Regions from separate parts of the Microbacterium sp. NPDC056003 genome, predicted to be linked through region 1. Evidence: predicted binding sites of a transcription regulator. Region 1 holds the regulator's gene; the other holds the start of a gene.
The links. Region 1 encodes HspR, which represses chaperone genes until heat shock. Its sites were predicted from a motif close to AAGTTGAGTCNNNNNGACTCAACTT; they were not measured.
Positions count from the first base shown of each region.

Region 2: a site for HspR is predicted at 3,766-3,790, ahead of ACFC1W_RS08605 (Hsp20/alpha crystallin family protein). Genes of this name have one in related genera too.

Region 1 covers NZ_JBHJXQ010000001.1:1,366,894-1,373,226, forward strand. The annotation lists gene dnaK (molecular chaperone DnaK) at 1-1,296, shown strand, start outside; gene ACFC1W_RS06340 (nucleotide exchange factor GrpE) at 1,299-1,883, shown strand; gene ACFC1W_RS06345 (DnaJ C-terminal domain-containing protein) at 1,898-2,893, shown strand; gene ACFC1W_RS06350 (heat shock protein transcriptional repressor HspR) at 2,923-3,414, shown strand; gene ACFC1W_RS06355 (DUF4185 domain-containing protein) at 3,524-4,696, shown strand; gene ACFC1W_RS06360 (ABC transporter substrate-binding protein) at 4,996-6,333, shown strand.
Region 2 covers NZ_JBHJXQ010000001.1:1,901,083-1,907,415, reverse strand. The annotation lists gene ACFC1W_RS08630 (ABC transporter permease) at 1-329, opposite strand, end outside; gene ACFC1W_RS08625 (ABC transporter ATP-binding protein) at 326-1,111, opposite strand; gene ACFC1W_RS08620 (DUF4287 domain-containing protein) at 1,151-1,441, opposite strand; gene ACFC1W_RS08615 (TetR family transcriptional regulator) at 1,462-2,070, opposite strand; gene ACFC1W_RS08610 (DUF2804 domain-containing protein) at 2,142-3,134, opposite strand; gene ACFC1W_RS08605 (Hsp20/alpha crystallin family protein) at 3,260-3,727, opposite strand; gene ACFC1W_RS08600 (L-serine ammonia-lyase, iron-sulfur-dependent, subunit alpha) at 3,852-5,471, opposite strand; gene ACFC1W_RS08595 (alpha/beta fold hydrolase) at 5,579-6,333, opposite strand, start outside.

The DNA of each region.
Region 1 (6,333 bases):
ATCCAGGTGCGCGCGACCGCCGGTGACAACCGCCTCGGAGGTGACGACTGGGACCAGCGCCTCGTCGACTACTTCATCAAGCAGTTCAAGGACACGACGGGTGTCGACGTCTCGGGCGACAAGATCGCCCTGCAGCGCCTCAAGGAGGCCGCCGAGCAGGCGAAGAAGGAGCTCTCGTCCTCGACGAGCACGAGCGTAAACCTCCCGTACCTCTCGCTGACCGACTCGGGCCCGGTGTCGCTTTCCGAGACGATCACGCGCGCCAAGTTCGAGGACCTCACCAAGGACCTCCTCGACCGCACCAAGAAGCCGTTCGAGGACGTCATCCGCGAGGCCGGCATCAAGGTCGCCGACATCGACCACGTCGTGCTCGTCGGCGGCTCGACCCGTATGCCCGCGGTGAGCGAGCTCGTGCAGCGCGAGGCCGGGAAGGAGCCCAACAAGGGCGTCAACCCCGATGAGGTCGTCGCCGTCGGCGCTGCCCTCCAGGCCGGTGTCCTCAAGGGCGAGCGCAAGGACGTCCTGCTCATCGACGTGACCCCCCTGAGCCTCGGCATCGAGACCAAGGGCGGCATCATGACCAAGCTCATCGAGCGCAACACCGCCATCCCGACGAAGCGCTCGGAGACCTTCACGACGGCCGACGACAACCAGCCGTCCGTCGCGATCCAGGTCTTCCAGGGTGAGCGCGAGTTCACGCGCGACAACAAGCCGCTCGGCACGTTCGAGCTCACCGGCATCGCGCCGGCTCCCCGCGGCATCCCGCAGATCGAGGTCACCTTCGACATCGACGCCAACGGCATCGTGCACGTCTCGGCGAAGGACAAGGGCACCGGCAAGGAGCAGTCGATGACGATCACCGGCGGCTCCTCGCTGCCCAAGGACGACATCGAGCGCATGGTGCGTGAGGCCGAGGAGCACGCCGCCGAAGACAAGAAGCGCCGTGAGGCCGCCGAGGTGCGCAACCAGGCCGAGACCCTCTCGTACTCGATCGAGAAGCTCATCAAGGAGAACGACGACAAGCTGCCCGAAGACGTCAAGACCGAGGTCCAGGCCGACGTCGACGCTCTCAAGACGGCGCTCGCGGGCGACGACGACGAGGCTGTGAAGACGGCGTTCGACAAGCTGAACCAGAGCCAGGGCAAGCTGGGCGAGGCGATCTACGCCTCCAACCAGGCGTCGCAGCCGGCTCCCGACGCGTCGGGTGAGCAGCCCGCCGACGGCTCCGGCCAGACCGAGTCCGACGAGGACGTGGTTGACGCCGAGGTCATCGACGACGAGGAAGACAAGAAGTAACCATGGCCGACAAGGACTTCGAGAACGAGGTCCCCGGCGGCGAGGACCCGGAAGCACAGGCTTCCGGGTCCGACCCGCAGGAGGGCCAGGACGACGAGCTGACGATCGATGACATCCTCGGTGCGACACAGAACGCGGATGCCGCGGCCGAAGACGCCGTGATCGCCGACCTCGAATCGCAGCTGCTCAACGATCTCAAGCGCCTCCAGGCGGAGTACGCCAACTACCGCCGCCGTACGGAGGACCAGCGAGAGCTCGAGATCGAGCGCGCCAAGGGGGCGGTCGCGAAGGGCCTCCTGCCCGTGCTCGACGACCTCGACCGGGCTGAGAAGCACGGTGACCTCGAGGAGGGCTCACCCTTCGCCGCGATCGCCGAGAAGCTGCGCGGCGTTGCCGAGCGCATCGGCCTGGTCACCTACGGTGCACCCGGCGAGGCGTTCGATCCGCAGCAGCACGAGGCCATCTTCCAGGCGCCGACCCCCGGCACGACCGAGCCCACGATCCTCGAGGTCGTCGAGATCGGCTACCGACTCGGCTCCGTCGAGCTTCGCCCGGCGAAGGTCGTCGTCGCGGTGCCGGCCGAGTAGTCCGGAGGGCACCTATGGCCAGTCAGGACTGGTTCGACAAGGACTTCTACTCGATCCTCGGTGTGTCCAAGGACGTCAGCGACACTGACCTCAAGAAGACCTACCGCAAGCTCGCGCGGAAGTACCACCCCGACTCCAACCAGGGCGATGCCAAGGCCGAGGCGAAGTTCAAAGAGGTCAGCGAGGCGTACTCGGTGCTCTCCGACGCCGAGCAGCGCAAGGAGTACGACCAGATCCGTGCCATGGGCTCGGGCGCGCGCTTCACGGCCGGCGGACAGGGCGGAGCCGGCGGCTTCGAGGACGTCTTCTCGATGTTCAACCAGGGGCGCGGCGGCGGCCGCTATCAGTCGGCCGAGGACTTCGACGACATCTTCTCGATGTTCAACCAGCAGGGCGGCGGCTTCGGCACCGGCCGGTTCGGTCAGTCGACGGGCGGCTACCGCGGGTACGGCGGTCCGACCCGCGGGGCCGACGTCACGGCGCGGACGACGATCGACTTTGTCACCGCGACCAAGGGCGAGACCATCACGCTCCAGGGCGAGGACGGCCGTCCGTTCAAGGTGAAGATCCCGGCAGGCGTGTCCGACGGCCAGAAGATCCGCCTGCGCGGCCGGGGCCGGCCGTCGCCGGACGGCGGCGAGAACGGCGACGTCGTCGTGCAGGTCGCCGTGCGACCGCATCCGGTGTTCACGCGCGACGGGCTCAACCTTCGCGTGACGATCCCGGTGACGTTCACCGAGGCCGCGCTCGGCGCGACCATCGAGGTCCCGACCCTGGGCGGCGAGCCGGTGAAGCTGCGCGTCGCGCCCGGCACTCCGTCGGGGCGCGTACTCCGCGTGAAGGGCCGCGGCGTGCAGACCGCCAAAGGCACCGGCGACCTGCTCGCCGAGGTCCAGGTGGCTGTGCCGTCGCACCTCGACGACGCGGCCCGCGAGGCACTCGAGCGGTACCACGCGCTCGAGCCGAAGGAGAACCCGCGTGCCGACCTCATGGCGAAGGCGCGCGGCTAGGAGGATAGGTCGGAGGGAGGTGAGCCGGCATGGGTGAGCAGCACGACATCGACGACGAGGCACCGATCTTCGCGATCGCCGTCGCCGCGGAGCTCTCCGGCATGCATCCGCAGACCCTCCGTCAGTACGACCGCCTCGGGCTGGTCGTGCCCGCGCGCACGTCGGGAGGCTCGCGCCGCTATTCGCTCCGCCACGTCGCGCAGCTGCGCGAGGTCGCGCGGATGTCGGCCGACGGCATCGGCCTCCCGGCGATCGCGCGCATCCTCGAACTGGAAGACCGGGTCCGCGAACTGCACGGCCGCGTCCGCGACCTCGAGGAGCGGGTGCGCACCGAACTCGAACGTCGCCCCGGCGCCCGCGTCTTCGCGGCGGGCGCGACCGGAGCGGTCGTGACCCTGCGCCACGGCACGCGGGTGCGCCGCGCGACCGAGCTCGTCGTGTGGCGTCCCCGCCAGCCGATCAGTCCGGGAGAGTCGCCGGCCGAGGCCCCGGCCGGCCATGCGGGCGACGACGAGCGCTGACCGACCGCGGTCGAGCCGCCGTGAGCTCGTCTCACTGAGCTCGATCTGAAATCGATTTCTCATTTCGCCCCCAGCCTCGTATCGTGACACCTGACGATCGAGGAGGATCATGGCTGCGCAGGCGACCCGTTCACGAATCCGAGCCGCGGCTGCGGCATCCGTCATCATCGGTGTCATGGCAATGGCCGGCTGCACGGGCACAGGGGCCGTGGACGTCGACGCCGACCCCGACAAGCCGTTCGTGCTGGAGGGCGTGTCGAACCTCACCGAGATCGCGCAGCTCACCGGGCCCGGGGCGATGAACGACACTGAGACCGCTGCCGTCGCCGGCACCGACCTGGGGTCGATGACGAATCTGGGAGACCGAACCTACTTCTTCTTCGGCGACACCTTCGGCGAGCGCGATCCCGACTCGATCGGCGGGCAGGGTGGGATCTGGCGATCGAACGTCTCGGCGTGGACGACCGACGACGATCCGACCGACGGGATCACCTTCGACGGGTGGGCTCCGGCAGACGACATCGGCTGGGCGGCGGCGCTCGTCGAGGGCGACCACGACCCCAATGACGGCAAGGGCGAGGTCACCAAGATCCCGACTCACGGCTTCGCGATCGGCGAGACGCTGTACATCGCCTACATGTCCGTCAACTTCTGGGGTGAGCCAGGAGCCTGGGACGCGAACTACTCCGGGCTGGCCAGGTCCACCGACGGCGGCGAATCGTGGACCGCCCTCGAGAACCCGCGCTGGCCGGGTGATTCGAACTTCATCCAAGTTGCACCGGCGCACGTCATGGAGGACGGCGTCGAGTACGTGTACTTCTGGTCGATCCCCTCCGGCCGGTTCGGGGGAGTGCAGCTGATGCGCGTGCCCGCCTCCGAGGAGGCGGTCGAGGATCTCACCGCGTACACGTACTTCTCGGGAGTGGATGCCGCGGGCGAGCCCCGCTGGGACGCCGACCTGACGGCTGCCGAGACGGTGGTCGAGGGAACGATCGGCGAGTTGTCGGTGATGTGGTCGACGTACCTCGAACGCTGGGTCATGACGTACTCGGACGGCGGCAGCGCATTCATCCGCGAAGGGGTCACGCCATGGGGACCATGGGGTGACCCGATCGAGCTCGTCTCCAGCGCGGAGTACCCTGGTCTGTACTCGCCGTACATGAATCCCAGATACGTCTCTGACGACGGCCGCACGATCTACTTCGCCCTGTCCCTCTGGGATCCCTACAACGTCTTCTGGTTCTCGACCGACCTCGAGAAGACCGAACCCGGGGCCTTCTAGCCCGTCGTTGTGAAATCGATACAGAGTGACCAGGTGCGCGTCTCGGAGCCGCCGCCGCACGCTGAGAGGTGTCTTTCAGCGCGACCTCACGCCCGCAGTGGCGCCGATCACGCCGTGCGGCAAGGGTGAGCAGCTTCCGTCGGCATTGCGCTTGAAATCGATTTCGCATACTCTGACCACCAGACGAGATCAGTGCCGATCCGCGGCGCCGCCGCGATTCACCGATCGATGTCAGACCGGGCTTCCTGACCGGCCACAGCTTCGACTCATCGCGGAGTCGAGTTCCTGAGGAGGGACGAATGCACAAGAGAAACAGCAGGCTCGCGCTCGCCGTCGTGGCGACCGCCTCGGCGGGCGCACTGCTCGCCGGCTGCGCCGGAGGCGGCGGTGCGCCGACCACGGAGGACGGCAAGGCGAAGGTCATCTTCTGGCAGCAGCAGTTCGAGGACTACCAGCAGGCGTGGTTCAAGGAGCAGGTCAACGAGTTCAACGCCCAGAGCGACGACGTCGAGGTGCAGTATCTCGTCGTCCCCGCTGACACGTGGGACCAGAAGCTCAAGGCCGCCCAGGCCGCCGGCAAGGCGCCCGACGTGAAGACGACGAACTACGGCAACATCAAGCCGATGCAGGCTAACGGCCAGCTGGCCGACCTCACGACGCTCATGGACGACGAGGCGTTCGCCGACATCGCGGAGAACATCAAGCCGTTCGTGAGCGTGGACGAGGGCGTCTACGGATACCCGCTGCTCGTCGAGCCGTCGACGGTGCTCTTCTACCGCGCCGACCTGCTCGAGGCGGCAGGCATCGACGCTCCGCCGACCGACTGGGATGAGCTCGTCGACGACGCGCGCAAGCTCACCGGCGACGGCGTCTACGGCATGAACATCGCCCAGACCGCGCCCGACCTGGGCTGGTCGAGCTGGGGCCTGCAGTACAACACGGCAGGCGACCTGCCGCTGCGCGGCGACTGGTCGACCGCGGATGCGACCGACCCGGCGTACGAAGAGCTGCTCGGCCTCTACCAGACGCTCTACACCGAGAAGCTCATGCCGCAGGAGCCGACGTACGGCTACGCGGACTGCTCGTTCTTCGGCGAGGGCAAGGTGGCCATGAGCGCGTGCGGTTCCTGGGCGCTCGGCCAGCTCTCGCAGAACCCCGACTGGGCGAACGTGTGGGAGAACACGGAGGTCGCGCCGTTCCCGTCGCACAACGGCGACCAGACCCTTCCGACCTCGACCCTCGGCGGCTGGACGCTCACCGTCGACTCGAAGTCGAAGTCGCAGGAGGGCGCTGCGGAGTTCGTGGAGTGGCTGCTCGCCGACGACACCGACCGGCTCGTGGACTTCTTCACGGCCACCGGCTTCTCGAAGTATCCGGCGCGCCTGTCGGTGACCGAGGCGCTCGCAGCGACCGAGGAGGCCAGCGCGAGCCCGTTCCTCGCCACCATCACCGAGCAGATCGTCCCCTACGCCAAGTCGGAGCCCGCGTACCCGTGGGACGTCAGCCTCGCCTTCGCGACTGCGATCGAGAAGGCCATGAAGGGCGGTGACATCCCGGCCGCCCTCGAGGAGGCGCAAGCGGCGATCGAGGATGTCATCGAGAAGCAGAAGCTGGCTGGCACAGGCACCGGCGGCTGA
Region 2 (6,333 bases), 530 kb from region 1:
TGCAGCATCGCCATGCACCCGAAGGCGAGCGCATACCCGACGATGAAGTCCGCCTTGCCGAGCGGGGTGGTCATCAGCCGCTCGAGGGTTCCCGACCGGCGCTCCCGCAACGTGGTGATCGACGTGATGAGGAACATGATGATGAAGGGGAAGAGCGCCAGGATCGGCGGCCCATAGATGTCGAAGACGCCCTTCTGGTCGCTGAAGAGCCACGCGAAGAGCCCGACCAGCAGGCTCGGTGCCACGAGCATGAGGGCGATCGAGCGAGGGTCGTGGCTCAGCTGACGAAGGATCCGCGCCGCGGTCGCGAGGGTGCGCGTGCCGTTCATTCGCCCGGCTCGTCTCGCGCCTCGCGCCGGGTCGACGGCCGGTGCTCGGCGGCGCCCGCGGCATCCCGCTCGATGAGCGCGAGGAACGCCGCATCCGGATCCGTCTCTCCCGTGTCGGCGATCAGCCCCTGCGGAGTGGTGTCGGCGATGATGCGGCCCCCGCGCAGGAGGATGAGCCGATCGCAGCGCAGCGCTTCGTCCATCACATGACTACTGACGATGATCGTGGCGCCGGTCTCGGAGATGCCGCGGAACATGTCCCAGAGCTCAGCACGCAGCACGGGGTCCAGGCCGACGGTCGGCTCGTCGAGCACGATCAGTTCGGGCGTCCCGAGCATCGCGACCGCGAGCGACACACGACTCTCCTGCCCGCCGCTGAGCGAGTCGACGGTCTGCTTCGCCTGGCCCTCGAGCCCGACCTTCTCGATCACGCGTCCCACGTCGGACCGCGGGGCGCCGATCACCTGCGCGAAGTAACGGAGGTTCTGCTCGATCGTCAGGTCGCCGTACACGGACGCGGCTTGTGTGTCGTAGGCGACCCGACGCCGCTGCGCCGTCGTTCCCGCGGGCGATCCGAGCACCGTGACGGTGCCGCCCGCCACCTTCTGCACGCCGACGATCGACCGCATGAGCGTGGTCTTGCCGGAGCCCGACGGGCCCATCAGACCGGTGATCTGCCCGCGCGGGATGTCGAAGTCGAGGCCGCGGAACACGTCGGTCGAGCCGCGGCGCACTCGCAGGCCGCGCACCTCGACGGCGTGGCCCGGCGCTTTATTCACCACGCGATGAATTATTCGCCCGGCCTGCCCGCCCGTCAAGGGCTAGGAGCTCGGATTGGTCGCCTTGCCGTCGAGCCAGAGCATGTCGGACGGATCGGAGTGCACGGTGCCGGTGCCCACGTGCTTCGCGCTGATCTGCGGTCCCTTGGTGATCACGTGCACGAGAGCCATCGCGTGACCGCGCCCGAGCCCGTAGTCCTCACCCAGCCACGTCACGATCTCCCCCGCCTTGGTGCCGGGACCGAAGCCCCTCTCGGAGGCGAGTTCGATGAACTGGCGCGGAGTGAGTCCCGTCTTCTCCTCGACGTTGTCGAGATATGCCTGGAACGTCATGTCTTCCTTCCGTGTCGTCGTCAGTCGTACAGGTGGTGCTGGACGGTCGGGCCGACGCGCTCGACGATGTCGTCGAGGGATGCCTCGGCCAGGCCCGGCAGGCGCAGCACGTAGCGCGCAATCAGCATGCCCGCGATCTGCGACCCCGCAAGGGTCGCGCGGAGCTCCGCGTCGGGCACCTCGAGCGTCCGGGCGATGCGCCCGATGAGCTCTCGCGAGAGGAACCCCGCGACGAGGGGTGTCGTCAGCTTGTTGCCGATCGCCGTCCGCAGCAGTGCCACACCGCGTCGCCTCGCCTCGGGCACCTCCCACGTCTCGAGGACGTAGCGCACGATCCGCTCGCCCACCTCATGTCGCGGACCGGCGAGGATCTCGGGCAGCGCGAGGTCGGGCCGCATCGGCGCGTCGATGACGGCGCCGAAGAGGTCGGCCTTGGTGCCGAAGTGGTGGTGGATCAGCGCCGAGTCGACGCCGGCGCGCGCCGCGATCCCGCGGATCGTCGCGCCGTCGTAGCCGGCGCTGCCGAACTCCTCGATCGCGGCCGCGAGGATGCGGTCGCGCGCGTCCGACTCGCCTGCCCGGGGTCGACCGCGGCGCCGCTTCGGCGCGGGAACGACGTACTCCACCACGCGCTCAGCCTACGACCGCCCCTCCGACACGGGCCACCGCGCGGCGGAGGGCACGGAGCAACGGCATCCGCTCACCAGCGGTTGTGCACCTCTTCCGCCCAGCCGGTGATGCCGTCGAACGCGATCTCCTCGCCCTCGGCGGTGCGGAACGTGCCGCTCCACGTTCCGAAGCACTGATCGGTGCTCGATGCGACGACGCCGAGATCGGTGCGAGTGCGCTTGTCGTAGAAGGGCGCGAAGGATGCCTCGAGCCCCCCGCCCGACACCCGCCACGGCTGCCGCCAGCGCCAGAGGTCGTAATCCCAGGCGAGCTCGTCATGGATCTTGTGAAGCCGGCCGTCGATGAGCATCGAGTTCTCGGTCGAGCCGGTTCCCTCGGTCCACCTGCCGCCGACCTGGATGCCGATGACCCGACCATCGGAGACGCCGGAGCCCGCTCCCCAGTTCCAGCGGATGTCATAGGGCCAGCGGCCGCGGCCGTGGTCGAGCACGGCCCAGGACTCCCCGGCCGGCACGTCGAAGACCTCGCCGTCGAACGCGACGCGTCCCGACGCCGGTCGCGCGACATCCTTCACGGTGTACTGGAACCGACGCCTGCTCCACGGCACGACGACGGCGAGGCGCTCGTGGGCCTCCGGCAGCTCGGCGACGACGTCGAAGGACGCACGGTGCGTCGCCGCGCGCAGCCGGGTGCCTCCGTCGACCTCGTCGATGTCGATCGCCAGATCCTTCGCCCGCGCTCGGGACGGACCCTGCTCGAGGCTCGACGGCAGCGTCGCCCGGCCGAGTACGGCCGAGACGTTCGTGCCGATCGCGCGCTGCGTCGCGCGGTCGAACACCCACACCTCGCTGACCGCCGCGTAGTCGATCGACGACACTGTCAGCGCCATGATGTGCGTCGGGGTGATGACGTTCCAGTACTCCCACCGCTTGTTGCGGCCCCACCCGCGCCCGATTCCGCGGGTGTCGACGAGCGGCCGCCTGGCCCATCCGATCGCGTCGGGATTCAGCTCGCCGTTCGGGAGCGTCAACGGCACCGGGGTGGTCAGTTCGCGTTCGGACACGGCTCGATCCTAGGCACGCACGACACCGCCCCGCGGCCGGAGGGCTGCGGGGCGGTGGCCGGCGTCAGAAACCGGGATCACCCGGGTCACGGGTAGCCGGGGATGGCCGGGTCGTCGCTGTGCGCTCACTGCTCGATCGGCTGCGGCTCCTCGCGGCTCTCCTGCGCGGTGATGGTCTGTGCTCCGGCGCCGGCTCCGGCGCTGGAGCGGACCTCGATCTTGCGCGGCTTGGCCTTCTCGCTCACCGGGATCGTGACGCTCAGCACACCGTTGCTGTAGTCGGCGGTGATGCTGTCGGTGTCGATGCCTTGACCGAGGTTGAGCTGCCGCAGGAAGCTCACGGCCTCGCGTTCGCGGGTGATCCACTTCACACCTTCGCCCGTGGTGAGCGACCGCTCGGCGCGGATCGTCAGCAGCTGCCCGTCGACGTCGATGTCGACCGATCCGGGGTCGATTCCCGGCATGTCGGCGGTGAGCACGTAGTGGTCGCCGTCGCGGTAGAGGTCCATCGGCATGCGGCGGGGTCCGCGGCGCCCCTCCATGAGGCTCGACGCGAGGCGGTCGAAGTCGCGGAACGGGTCGTACGTGGCCATTGTCTACTCCTTCTGTTGCGATGTGGGGGTTGATCTGAGAGTTGAGTCGAGTCGACTCAACTAATCACAGATTAGCACTCTCACATCGAGAGTGCCAGCCTCTTCATCGCCCGAAGGATGTCGGTCAGCACTCGATGACGTTCACCGCGAGGCCGCCCTCGCTCGTCTCCTTGTACTTGTGCGACATGTCGATCCCGGTCTGGCGCATCGTCTCGACGACCGCATCGAGAGAGACGTAGTGCGAGCCGTCGCCACGCAGCGCGAGCCGGGCCGCCGTCACCGCCGTGGACGCGGCGATCGCATTGCGCTCGATGCAGGGGATCTGCACGAGGCCCCCGACCGGATCGCACGTAAGGCCGAGGTGGTGCTCCATCGCGATCTCCGCGGCGTTCTCGATCTGCCGGTTGGTGCCACCCATCACGGCGGTCAGCCCGCCCGCCGCCATCGCGCACGCCGATCCCACCTCGGCCTGACAGCCGCCCTCCGCCCCCGAGATCGACGCGTTGGCCTTGAATAGCGAGCCCAGGGCGCTGGCCGTGAGGAGGAATCGGCGGATGCCACGGCGACGGTTCGCTTCGGCGACTGCCGCGTCATCCCACCCGGACGTCTCGTCCGGCGCCGCGGCGTGCCCGTCGTAGCCGAGCAGCGCACTGCCCACGAGCTCGCCGTACGGAGTGACGGCGTTGCCGGCGCCGAGACCGGAGTCGGCGAGGAACCGCCACCAGTACATCGCCACGGCGGGAAGGATGCCGGCCGCCCCGTTCGTCGGAGCGGTGACGACGCGGCCTCCCGCGGCGTTCTCCTCGTTCACGGCGAGCGCGAACGCACCCAGCCACTCGCCCGGAAGCTCACGGCGTCCGTCCGACTCGGCCTCGTCGAGCTGCACGCGGATGGCTCCGGCCCGGCGCTTCACCTGAAGCATGCCGGGAAGCACGCCCTCGGCGTGGAGTCCCGCGTCGACACACCCCGCCATGGCGTCCCAGATGGCATCGAGCCCGCTGGCGATGTGCTCGTCATCGCGCAGCGCCTCCTCGTTGATGCGGGCGAGCTCGGCGATCGTCAGCCCGTGTTCGTCGCACAGTGCGAGCAGCTCCTCGGCCGACCCGTAATCCAATGGGAAGCTCGCCGTCCGTACGCGCGGCGGCTCGCCTTCGCGCCGGATGAATCCGCCGCCGACCGAGTAGTAGGTCTCGCGCAGCACGAGTCCGGGGCCGTCGGCGGCGTGCTCGAGGGCGGTCGCGGCGGCACCTGCACCGAGCGCGTAAGCGGCACCGGTCTCGCGGACGGCGGCGGTCGCGGCATCCGCTCCGATCCGTCTCGGGCGTCCGCCGCGTGTCGTCGACCAGGCTTCGAGGGTCATGGCGTTCGGATGCCCGGGCAGCCGGGTGCGCGGCTCGAAGACGACGTCGTCCTTCGCGAAGGGGATCGGGTGCGTCCCCGCCAGCGGCAGCTCCGCACCCTCGCGCCACGCGGCCCACGCCGAGCGCACGGCGTCGGGATCGACGGTCTCGGGTTCGAGGCCCATGAGTCCGGCGACGACGGCGTCGGGCGTGCCATGGCCGATGCCCGTGGCGCCCAGCGAGCCGTACAGAGTGCACGTCACGCGAGCGACGGAGTCGAGGAGGCCCTCCTCGCGCAGACGGACGACGAAGTCGAGGGCGGCCCGCATGGGACCGACCGTGTGGGAGCTCGAGGGTCCTACACCGATGGAGAACAGCTCGAACGCCGAGACGTAGGCGCTCACTCCTCCAGGCTACGCGGTCGCGCCGACAGAATGCCCCCCGTGATCACATCGAGATGAGCACGATGTCTCAGGCACCACCCTCGACGTGCGCACAGTGGCGCAGCGGCTCAATCGTGTGTGAAGAAGCCCACCGCGGCCCGGCGGAAGTCGCGCGACCCCGGGGCATTGAAGTGGTGACGGTCGGGCAGCTCCACGAAGTCTCCGTGCGGTGTCGCCGCGGCGAGCGCGCGCGACCGCTCGAGGATCGCATCCTCCGAGCCGGTCGCGAACAGGATCGTCTGCTGCGGCGGCCGATCGGGATCGGGATCGGCGTCGCCGAGGCGCATGCCCTCCGCCAGCGCGACGAGGGCGCGCAGATCGTTGCCTGGCACCCGCTCGGCCAGCGTCACGTAGTTGCGCGTGACCTGGTCCTCGACGGGCGTGCCGTGTTCGGCGTAGGCGCGGGCCTGCTCGATCTGCAGGCGCGCGAGCGGGCGTCCGTCGGGGATGCCGCCGAGCACGGCCCGCTCGACGTGCTCGGGCGCGTTCACCGCGAGCTGCCACCCGACGCGCGCGCCGAGCGAGTAGCCCGCATAGAACACCGAGGCGAGGAGGTACGTGTCGAGCACGGCCACCAGGTCGGCCGTGAGTGCATCCATGCCGTACGCCTCGGGCTCGTGCGGCTTGTCGCTGAGACCGTGACCGCGCTGATCCACTCCGAGCACGCGGAAGCCCGCGCGGGTGAGGTCACGGACCCAGCCGGTGTTCACCCAGTTGTCGCGGCAGCTCGACGCGAACCCGTGCACGCACAGCACGGTCGGGCCGCCGTCATCCTCTCCCCACGAGTACGTGGCCAGGCGGTGCCCCTCCGCCGACATGACGA